Regions from separate parts of the Sphingobium sp. BS19 genome, predicted to be linked through region 1. Evidence: predicted binding sites of a transcription regulator. Region 1 holds the regulator's gene; the other holds the start of a gene.
What was found. The regulator LexA, encoded in region 1, represses DNA repair genes until DNA is damaged. The targets are predictions, from matches to a motif close to GTTCCNCNCTTGTTCT.

Region 1 (4,899 bases):
TTCCTGTCTGCGCAGGAACATGGTGGACTGTGGTTCTAGGTTGTTCCCCGGCCTTCGCCGGGGAACGGGATGGATCATGTGGTCAGCACCGTCTAATGCCATCATTGTATTTCTCCCTCGCCGCACAGGCTCAGGCCAGCCACAGGCTCCCCGCCTGAGAGACTTAGTGTTGTTGCAGCATGAGGCGCTGCGGTCCTATTCGGCCGCACGAATGTCGCCAGAATGCACATAGTGCAGTCAAATTGCCGCCTGGCTGTCGTGCCTTTGCGTCATGAGCGCAGAGGCGAGAGGGGATACGCGAACAAGGACTTCGTGCAGGGCAACGGGCTAAGCACGGGCGGGGTTTAGCGGAGTGGGGTGTGTGTAGGACAGGGGAATATCTGAGGTTGCCGTTTATCAATTCATGATATATCGATATTCAATAATTTCAGGCATCGGGATTGTCATGCTGCGTGCGACTCGGCTTTCGATTGTGGTGTTGACCTTCGCCAATTGGGTGGCAATTGCGTTCTTCACCTTAACCGTCCTTTGCGTGCTGCTGGACGTTCCGCTTGCTGCAGATCGCGTGAAACGGGTTGCTTTGCCGGGCAACGCTGACACCCTTAAGCAGATTGTTGTGACCATCCTACTGATAGGCATTACGACCAGCGTAGCCGTAGATCGAATTTTCCGCCAAATTCTGTGCATCCTTGATTCTGTCGTAGCAGGTCAGCCGTTTGTGTCGGCAAATGGCTCACGGCTCCGAGCTATGGCGTGGTATTTATTAGTAATTCAGATTCTTGACACCGGCTTCGCTTTTGCAATTCGCACAATCAACCATCTCGTTAATCACGCGCCTTTTGGTTGGGGACCGTCTGCAACCGGATGGATTGCGATACTGCTTCTTTTTGTTCTAGCCCATGTTTTTACACAGGGAGCAGCTATGCAGGATGAACTGGAGGGTACAGTTTGATGCCTGTCAGAGTGCAACTTGACGATCTTCTCTGGCAGCGGCGCATGACGCTCACTGACCTTGCAGATCGCGTCGGCATCACGCTGGCAAACCTCTCGATCCTAAAGACAGGCAAGGCCAAGGCTATCCGTTTTTCAACATTGGAAGCGATCTGTCGGGAGCTTGGCTGCCAACCGGGAGATTTGCTGAGTTTCGAGCTGGAGTGAACGCCATGCTATGGTCGTTACGGAGCGTCTATGTGCGTTGCTGGCGCTATGCTTTTGCTTGCCCTGTGCTATTCAGCTTACCGATCGTGACCGAAGCGATGCAGCACGTCGCTGAGTATAGCCAAGGCTTTTATGCCGATCTCGCCAGCGCCAAGGCAAACGAGCATAGCATGCTCAGGATGGCGTTCGGCACCGTGAAAATATTGTCGGTGCTGATAGCGCGCTATTGGGTTATTCGCTGGTTAGAATGGGGCGATGGCAAACGAACTTTCGGTTTTGATGGTCGAAGCATTGCGACATTCACGCCTTGGCTGATTTTCGAAGCTGCAATCACCTTTCCAACGATCTGGCTACCCGTTTTTGCGCCCTCGCTCGGTAGACCTGTCATGATTCTTAGCATCATCTCATTTGTTCTTAGTCTGCTCTTTTCCGATTGGAGCCGAGCAGCTTCAATAGGTCAGAGCGGCGGTCCGGTCCGTTCAGCCCGAAAGGTCGCACCAGTATTTCTTTGGGCGTTAGCGTTCAATCTAATTGCATTGCTGCCTATAATGACTTTGCATTACGCATTGATGATGGTCGCAATGAACGGACACCACGTAATACGATGGATAGTATTAGCGGCAGACACAATAGTCGTAGGATACTTAAGCGCTATCGTTTGTGGCGTACCTTGGTTTGTTTCCGAGCATGCTTTAGCGCGGTTCGCTGTTAGGCACGCTAAACTACAGTAACTGAAATAGCAGCATCTCGCCAACCCATCAATTATACCGTCGAAGAAGCCCCGCCAGTTTGCCCTGGATGCGGACCTGTTGCGCGTTGTAGATCTGCGGTTCGTAAGCGCTGTTGGCGGGGTCCAGGCGGACGCGGGGGCCGTCTTTGCGGAAATATTTTAGGGTGGCTTCGGCATCGTCGATGAGAGCGACGACGATCTGGCCGTCGCGCGCAACTTCCGTACGCTGGATGAGTGCGAAGTCACCGTCGAGGATGCCGGCTTCCATCATGGAGTCGCCGGAGACTTCCAGCGCATAATGTTCGCCTGAACCTAGCAGGGCCGCAGGGACGGACAGCATGTTCTGCCCTTCCATCGCTTCGATGGGAACACCGGCGGCGATGCGACCGTGCAGCGGGATTTCGATCACATCGTTGGCGGCGATGGGGATATGCGGCACGGATACCTTGGGCGGAATGACCGCAGGGGTCGCGGCCAGCAGCGCAGCAGCCTTTCGCGCGCGTTCCAGTCCTTCGGGAAGTTTCAGCACTTCGAGCGCACGGGCGCGGTTGGGCAGGCGGCGGATGAAGCCGCGTTCCTCCAGCGCGTTGATGAGGCGATGGATGCCGGACTTGGAACGCAAGTCGAGCGCTTCCTTCATCTCCTCGAACGACGGGGAAACACCGCCTTCCTCAAGGCGATTGTGGATGAACGTGAGCAATTCTTGCTGCTTGGGCGTTAGCATATCAGACCTCATCCTTTGGAACGGACGGGGAACGTATAGGAAACGCATGGGGTCACGTCAAGCGTTTGGCGATTATGCGCGTGAGGACATGCAAGATGCCGTTCCCCTGCGAAAGCAGGGGGCCAGAGGGCAACAAAGCACTGCGCGTGAGACCCTGTTCCCCTGCTTTCGCAGGGGAACAGGTACATGCTCAAGGGCGATACGTGCCGCGATTGCCGATTATATCGGCAGGATCGTGACTGGGGTGCCTTTCTCTGCGGCGGCGGAGCCTGCGGAGCGGACGATCAGGCAATCGGCGGCGGCGAGGGCGCGGGTGGCGGCGCTGTCCTGCGCGGTGAGGGCGACGGCACCTTCCTGCGTCATCCGGGCGCGCAGATATTCGTCGCGGGTGCCGGTGGCACCCAGATCGGTGGCCAGCGGCGCCGTGGTGAGGCGCGGCAAGGGCGTGGGATCGCCGGACAGATGACGGACGAGCGGGAGCAGGAACAAGGTTGCGGTGACGAAGGCAGATACCGGATTGCCGGGAAGGCCTAGGAAGGTCGCGCTGCCCAGCGTTCCGGCGATCAACGGCTTGCCGGGGCGCATCCGGATCTTCCAGAAGTCGAGCGTACCGCCTGCCGCTGCGAAGGCAGGGCGGACGAGGTCGTGATCGCCCACTGACGCGCCGCCAGTCGATACGATGATATCGGCGTGGCGGGCATCGAAGGCTGACGTCATGGCGGCAAGATCATCGGGAATTATGCCCATATCGTCGACATCGCAGGGGAACGCGGCGAGCATGGCGGCGAGGAGTATGGCGTTGGAGGAGGGCAGCTTGCCCGCCGGAATAGGCGCGCCGGGGGCCACGAGTTCGTTGCCGGTGGACAAGATGGCTATGCGGGGGCGTCTGTGGACGGGGAGCGCGCCGTATCCGCCGAGCGCGGCGAGGCTGAGTTGTGTCGGGCCGAGGCGGGTTCCGGCGGGGAAGAGCAGATCGCCGCTGGCAAAGTCCGATCCGCGCGGACGGATGTGGAGGCCGGGGGGCAAGGGGTCGTCGGTCGCGGGGGTAAGGGTGTCGCCCTCGCGTGTTGCATTTTCCTGGATGAGTATGGCGTCCGCGCCGAACGGAACGGCGGCGCCGGTGAAGATGCGCGCGGCTTCGCCTGCGCCGAGCGGTCGGGGGAGCGGGCCGCCTGCGCAGCTTTCCTGCGTGACATGCCAGGGGCCATCGCCCGCCGCGAGCGCATATCCGTCCATCGCGGACAGGTCAGCGAAGGGTTGATCGCGTAGGGAGGCTATGTCGGATGCGAGCCAGCGGTTGGTGCAATGGGCGAGGGGCGCGTCCTCGTGGGGTAGCGGACTGGCCAGCGCGAACAGTCGCGCCTGTGCGTCCGCTACGGCGAGCAGGCTCATCGTGCTGCGTGCCAATCGCCCGACTTGCCGCCGGTTTTGGATAGCAGGGCGATGCTGTGGATTGTCATGCCCTTATCGAGCGCCTTTGCCATGTCGTATACGGTAAGCAGGGCGACCGAGACAGCGGTGAGCGCTTCCATTTCCACGCCCGTTTGCGCGGCGGTGCGGGCGGTCGCCTTTGCGGTGACGCCGGTGTCGTCGAGGTCGAAGTCTACCGTCACGGCGCTGAGCGGGAGCGGGTGGCACAGGGGAATGAGATCGGCGGTCTTTTTCGCGGCCATGATCCCGGCGACGCGCGCAACGGCGAGGACATCGCCCTTTTTTACCAGTCCCTGCGCGATGGCCTCGGCAGCTTCGGGGATCATGTCGATACGGCCAGTGGCGACGGCTTCGCGCACGGTGGTCGCCTTGGCCGAGACATCGACCATGCGAGCGGCGCCTTCGGCGTCGAGATGGGTGAGGCCTGTCATGCGCCGAGCAATTCGCGGGTGGCGGCTTCGACATCGGGCTGGCGCATCAATGCTTCGCCGATGAGGAAGCAGCGGACGCCGCGCTCCGCCATGGCGTTGAGATCGGCGCGTGTCGTGAGGCCGCTTTCGGCGACGAAGGTGCAGCCTTCCGGCGCGCGATCGACCAGTTCGTACGTGCGGGCGAAATCGACGGAGAAATCGCGCAGGTCGCGATTGTTGACGCCGATGAGCCGCGATTTGAGTTTGAGGGCGCGTTCCAGTTCGGCAGCGTCGTGGACCTCGACCAATGCGTCCATGCCGAGCGCGAGGGCGGCATCTTCGATATCGGCCATCTGCGCATCGTCGAGCGCGGCGGCGATGATGAGGATCGCGTCTGCACCGATGGCGCGGCTTTCCAGCACTTGCCAGGGGTCGACCATGAAGTC
Region 2 (4,899 bases), on a different contig from region 1:
GCACGTGACATAGACGTCGGGCAGAAAGTGCATCTCGATCTTGATGAGCCCATCGCCCTGACAGGCTTCGCAACGTCCGCCCTTCACATTGAAGCTGAACCGCCCCGGCTTGTATCCGCGCGCTTGCGATTCGGGCAGGCCAGCGAACCAGTCGCGAATGTTGGTAAAGCTACCGGTATAGGTTGCGGGGTTGGACCGTGGCGTGCGTCCGATGGGCGACTGGTCGATGTCGATGACCTTGTCGCAATATTCCAGGCCCGTCACCTTGTCATGCGCACCCGCGATGATGCGCGCCCCGTTCAAGGCGCGGGCGGACGCGGCGTAGAGGGTGTCGATAGTGAAGCTCGATTTGCCCGAACCCGACACGCCCGTAACGCAGGTGAAGGTGCCGAGTGGGATAGACGCGGTAACGCCACGCAGATTATTGGCGCGCGCATTATGAACTGTTAATTTCTTGCCCGATCCCTTGCGCCGCTTCTTCGGCACTTCGATCTGGCGCGTACCGTTCAGATAATCGGCAGTCAGCGAATCCTTCGACTTGAGGATCTCGTCCAGAGTCCCGCGCGCGACGACCGTGCCGCCATGCACGCCCGCGCCCGGACCCATATCCAGAATATAGTCAGCCGTACGGATCGCATCCTCGTCGTGCTCGACTACGATCACAGTATTACCCAGATCGCGCAGGCGCTTGAGCGTGATGAGCAATCGGTCGTTATCGCGCTGGTGCAGGCCGATAGACGGCTCGTCCAGCACGTAAAGGACGCCCGACAGGCCAGAGCCGATCTGCGAGGCAAGGCGAATACGTTGCGATTCACCGCCTGACAAAGTGCCGCTGGTTCGATCAAGGTTGAGGTAATCCAGGCCAACATTGTTCAAAAAGCCCAGACGCTCGACGATTTCCTTCAGGATTGCCTTGGCGATCTGGTTCTGTTGATCGTTGAGATGCTGCGGCAGTTCGGTAAAGAAACCCAGCGCATCCACCACGCTACGGCGGGTGGGGATCGAGATGTCCTCGCCCGCTATCTTAACCGCTAGCGCTTCGGGTTTCAGACGCGCGCCATGGCAGGTCTCGCAAGGCTGCGCCGTTTGATATTTGGACAGTTCTTCGCGCATCCACGCGCTTTCTGTCTGGAGCATTCGGCGATTGAGGTTCCCGATGACACCCTCGAAAGCTTTCTTGACCTCATAAGACTTGCGTCCATCCTGAAAGCGCAGGGTAACTGCCTTGCCGCCGGTGCCGTGCAGGATGACGAGTTGCACTTCGCCGGGCAGATCTTTCCACGGCGTATCGAGCGAAAAGCCGAACTCTTTCGCAAGCGATCCCAGCACCTGCATATAATAAGGACTAGGCGGATTGGATTTCGCCCATGGAACGATCGCGCCTTTTTTCAGGCTCAGGTCTTCGTTCGGGACGACAAGCTGGCTGTCAAACAGCAGTTTTTCGCCCAAACCGTCGCATGCGGGGCAAGCGCCTTGCGGGGCGTTGAACGAAAACAGGCGCGGCTCGATCTCAGCAATGGTAAAGCCGCTGACCGGGCAGGCAAATTTCTCCGAGAACACGATACGGTTTGCGGGGATGCCGGTGTTCTTCATCTTGCCGGTCGTCTGGGTCTCATCTTCGCGACCCGGCACGTTCCCATCCGCCAGATCGACATAGGCCAGCCCCTCGGCCAGCTTCAGCGCTGTCTCGAAACTCTCAGCCAGCCGCGTCTGGATATCATCGCGCACCGCAATACGATCCACCACGACTTCGATGTCATGCTTAAGTTTCTTGTCGAGGGCAGGGGCATCCTCGATCTCGTACAGTTCGCCATCAATGCGGACGCGCGTAAACCCGGCCTTCTGCCACTCCGCCAGTTCCTTGCGATACTCCCCCTTGCGACCGCGCACGACGGGGGCAAGGAGGAAGAACCGCGTTCCTTCGGGCAACTGCATCACGCGGTCGACCATCTGGCTGACGGTTTGCGCGCTGATCGGCAGACCCGTGACCGGCGAATAGGGAACGCCCACACGCGCCCAGAGCAAACGCATGTAATCGTATATCTCCGTTACCGTGGCCACAGTGGAGCGGGGATTACGGCTCGTGGTCTTCTGCTCGATGCTGATCGCCGGGGACAGCCCGTCGATATGCTCGACATCGGGCTTCTGCATCATCTCCAGAAACTGTCGCGCATAAGCCGATAGGGACTCGACATAACGCCGCTGCCCCTCGGCATAGATAGTGTCGAAAGCGAGCGAGGACTTCCCCGATCCAGACAAGCCGGTGATGACGATCAGGCTGTCACGCGGCAGATCGACGTCCACGCCTTTGAGATTATGTTCGCGCGCTCCACGCACGGAGATATGAGTCAGCATGGGGCGCTTTGTTCCACATTTGTTCAGGTGAGGCAAGGGGGCGAACGGGACGGTCCGCGGCAGCAATATGGGGCGGCAGGGTAGCCGGGGCAAGGCCGGAAGACACCACTGCGAACACTTCTGTTGTTAACACTGGACGAGGAGCGCGTTTGGCAGGAATGTGCCTGTCAAACACGCGGCAAAAGGGTAAGGCCATGATGTATCAGTCAGGCAAAAAGTGGCAAAACCGGCTGACGATGCCTTTTGCGCTCATCGGCTTATTTCAACCAGCATACGCTTTCGCACGAGATACCTACATCCATGCCGGGCATATCATCGATGTGCTGGCTGGGACGGTTTTGACCGATCAGAGCATTCATGTGCGCGATGATCGCATCGTGGCAGTAGGGAAGTGGACAGAGCCACCTGCGGACGCGACTGTAATCGACTGGACGAAACGCACCGTACTTCCTGGGCTAATCGACTTGCACACGCATATTGCGGACACGGGTACTTCGGAAGATGTCGCTCTTCCGGTCAAGACGTCACCAGTCCAGACGGCCTTGCTGGGTGTGCGGAACGCGCGGCTGACATTGAAGGCGGGTTTCACCACCGTGCGTGATCTGGGCACATATCGCGGTCTAGTCGATGTCGCGGTGCGCGATGGGATCGAACAAGGATTGTTTCCGGGACCACGAATGGCCGTTGCCGGCGCATATATTACCATTCCCGGTGGGGGTGGCGAAATAACAGGTCTGCCCGTCGGAATGGCAGTGCCCCCCGACATGCGTCTGGGCGTAGCCCGCAATCCGGCCGAAGTGCAGCAGAAAGCCGAGGCGTTGTTTGCAAGCGGCATCGATCAACTCAAGGTGATCGGAACCGGCGCGGTGCTGGCCATCGGCACCGAGCCGGGAACCGAAGAAATGACCGTCGACGATATCGCCGCAGCGGTGGCTATCGCCAAGGCACATAACAGCTACGTCACCGTCCACGCCCACGGTGCTGCAGGGATCAAGACGGCCATCCGCGCCGGCGCACGCTCCATCGAACATGCAAGCCTGATCGATGACGAAGGGATCGCGCTGGCAAAGGCCAAAGGTGTGTGGCTCGTCATGGACGTCTATGACGGCGACTATATCGACAGCATCGGCACGCAGCAGGGCTGGCCCAAGGAGTATCTGCGTAAGAACCTGGAAACCACGCAGGCGCAGCGTGACGGCTTTGCAAAGGCAGTCAAAGCAGGCGTCAGAATCGGTTACGGCACAGATGCGGGCGTATATCCGCATGGCTGGAACGCCCGCCAGTTCGCTTATATGGTGCGCTTCGGGATGACGCCGATGCAGGCGATTCAAGCGGCGACAATCAGTGCCGCGCAACTGATGCAGCGCGAAAAGGACATCGGCTCAATTGCGCCAGGGCGCTTTGCAGACATCATTGCAGTCGATGGAAATCCGCTGAACAATATCCGGATCCTCGAAAATCCCCCGAAAGTGATGAAGGCTGGAGTAGTTGTCGAGCAATAATATGTCTCGATCTGACGCATCTGCGTAGCAATAAAGCTCTATCATCATCCCTGACAGATGTTATTTGTCGACTAGGAACCGTCGTTCGTCGACTGCAGTGTCGTTCGCCGACAGGGATGGTCCGCTATCGAAGCAACCGCCCAGCGTACACGGCGTTGCGATATGAATAGCCAAAGCGGATGGCGCTGCCCGTGCAGCCATCGCTTTGAGTTTTGAGAGATCCTGAAGTGCCCGACAGCATGAGCAGGATGCGCCCCCGGTCATCCCTTGCACCGGGGGCGTTTTTAGTTCTCTTCCCAAATCCGGCGCAGTTCCACATTTCCTTTACGGAAACCGCGATTAATGCGTTCGTCCGCTTCGACGAATGACCGTTGGTCGTTACGCATATGCTGTTTATCGACAGCGCCGCTGTCCGCCGATGCTACGGGATGCTGGTCGAACCGAGCGCGATCAATGTGCACGCCCGGCCTAGAAAGAAAGGGCAGGACGGATCGCAACGATCGCAACAAGGATCGACGGTTCCCCGCCCCGGAATGGCTCTGCCGCCCCCAAAACGGGCAGGACCACTCCAGGTCTAACCCACTGTTTCGAGGAGATTTTGCCATGTCCGTATTTTCCACCAAGACCAAGAGCTTCACTGCCGCATTGGCTGCCGCTGCCGGCCTCGTCGCTGGCACGCCAGCATTTGCAGAAACCTTCGTATCCAACGGTCGCAGCGTCGAAGTCCGTCACGGCGATCTGGACCTGAACAATGCTGAAGGCCGTCGCGCCCTAAACGCCCGCATCTACAAGGCTGCTACCAAAGTGTGTGCAACTGCTGACGCCCGTGAAATGATGGCATGCCGTGAGAAGACGCTGAACCACATCAAGCAGCCGATCAGCGCCGCCATCGCACGGGCCGAAACGAAGGCGCGCTATGCTGACGCGACGCCCGCTAGCGCAAGGGTCGTCGTCGGTAACTGAACGTGAGCGCCGCGATGACAAAAGCCCCCGGCGCGGATTGTGCCGGGGGCTTTTGCATATCGGTGTCCTGGCTCAGGAT

Region 2: the regulator LexA is predicted to act here: its motif matches at 2,366-2,381, upstream of uvrA (excinuclease ABC subunit UvrA).

Annotation. Positions count from the first base shown of each region.
Region 1 covers NZ_BSEF01000002.1:37,293-42,191, reverse strand. Annotated here, with positions in the region: gene QMG56_RS02630 (DUF2975 domain-containing protein) at 446-952, shown strand; gene QMG56_RS02625 (helix-turn-helix transcriptional regulator) at 952-1,158, shown strand; gene QMG56_RS02620 (hypothetical protein) at 1,155-1,889, shown strand; gene lexA (transcriptional repressor LexA) at 1,917-2,612, opposite strand; gene QMG56_RS02610 (molybdopterin molybdotransferase MoeA) at 2,832-4,004, opposite strand; gene moaC (cyclic pyranopterin monophosphate synthase MoaC) at 4,001-4,474, opposite strand; gene trpC (indole-3-glycerol phosphate synthase TrpC) at 4,471-4,899, opposite strand, start outside.
Region 2 covers NZ_BSEF01000033.1:7,967-12,865, forward strand. Annotated here, with positions in the region: gene uvrA (excinuclease ABC subunit UvrA) at 1-2,355, opposite strand, end outside; gene QMG56_RS21430 (amidohydrolase family protein) at 2,550-3,857, shown strand; gene QMG56_RS21435 (UrcA family protein) at 4,461-4,820, shown strand; partial or broken gene QMG56_RS21440 (glutathione S-transferase family protein) at 4,893-4,899, opposite strand, start outside.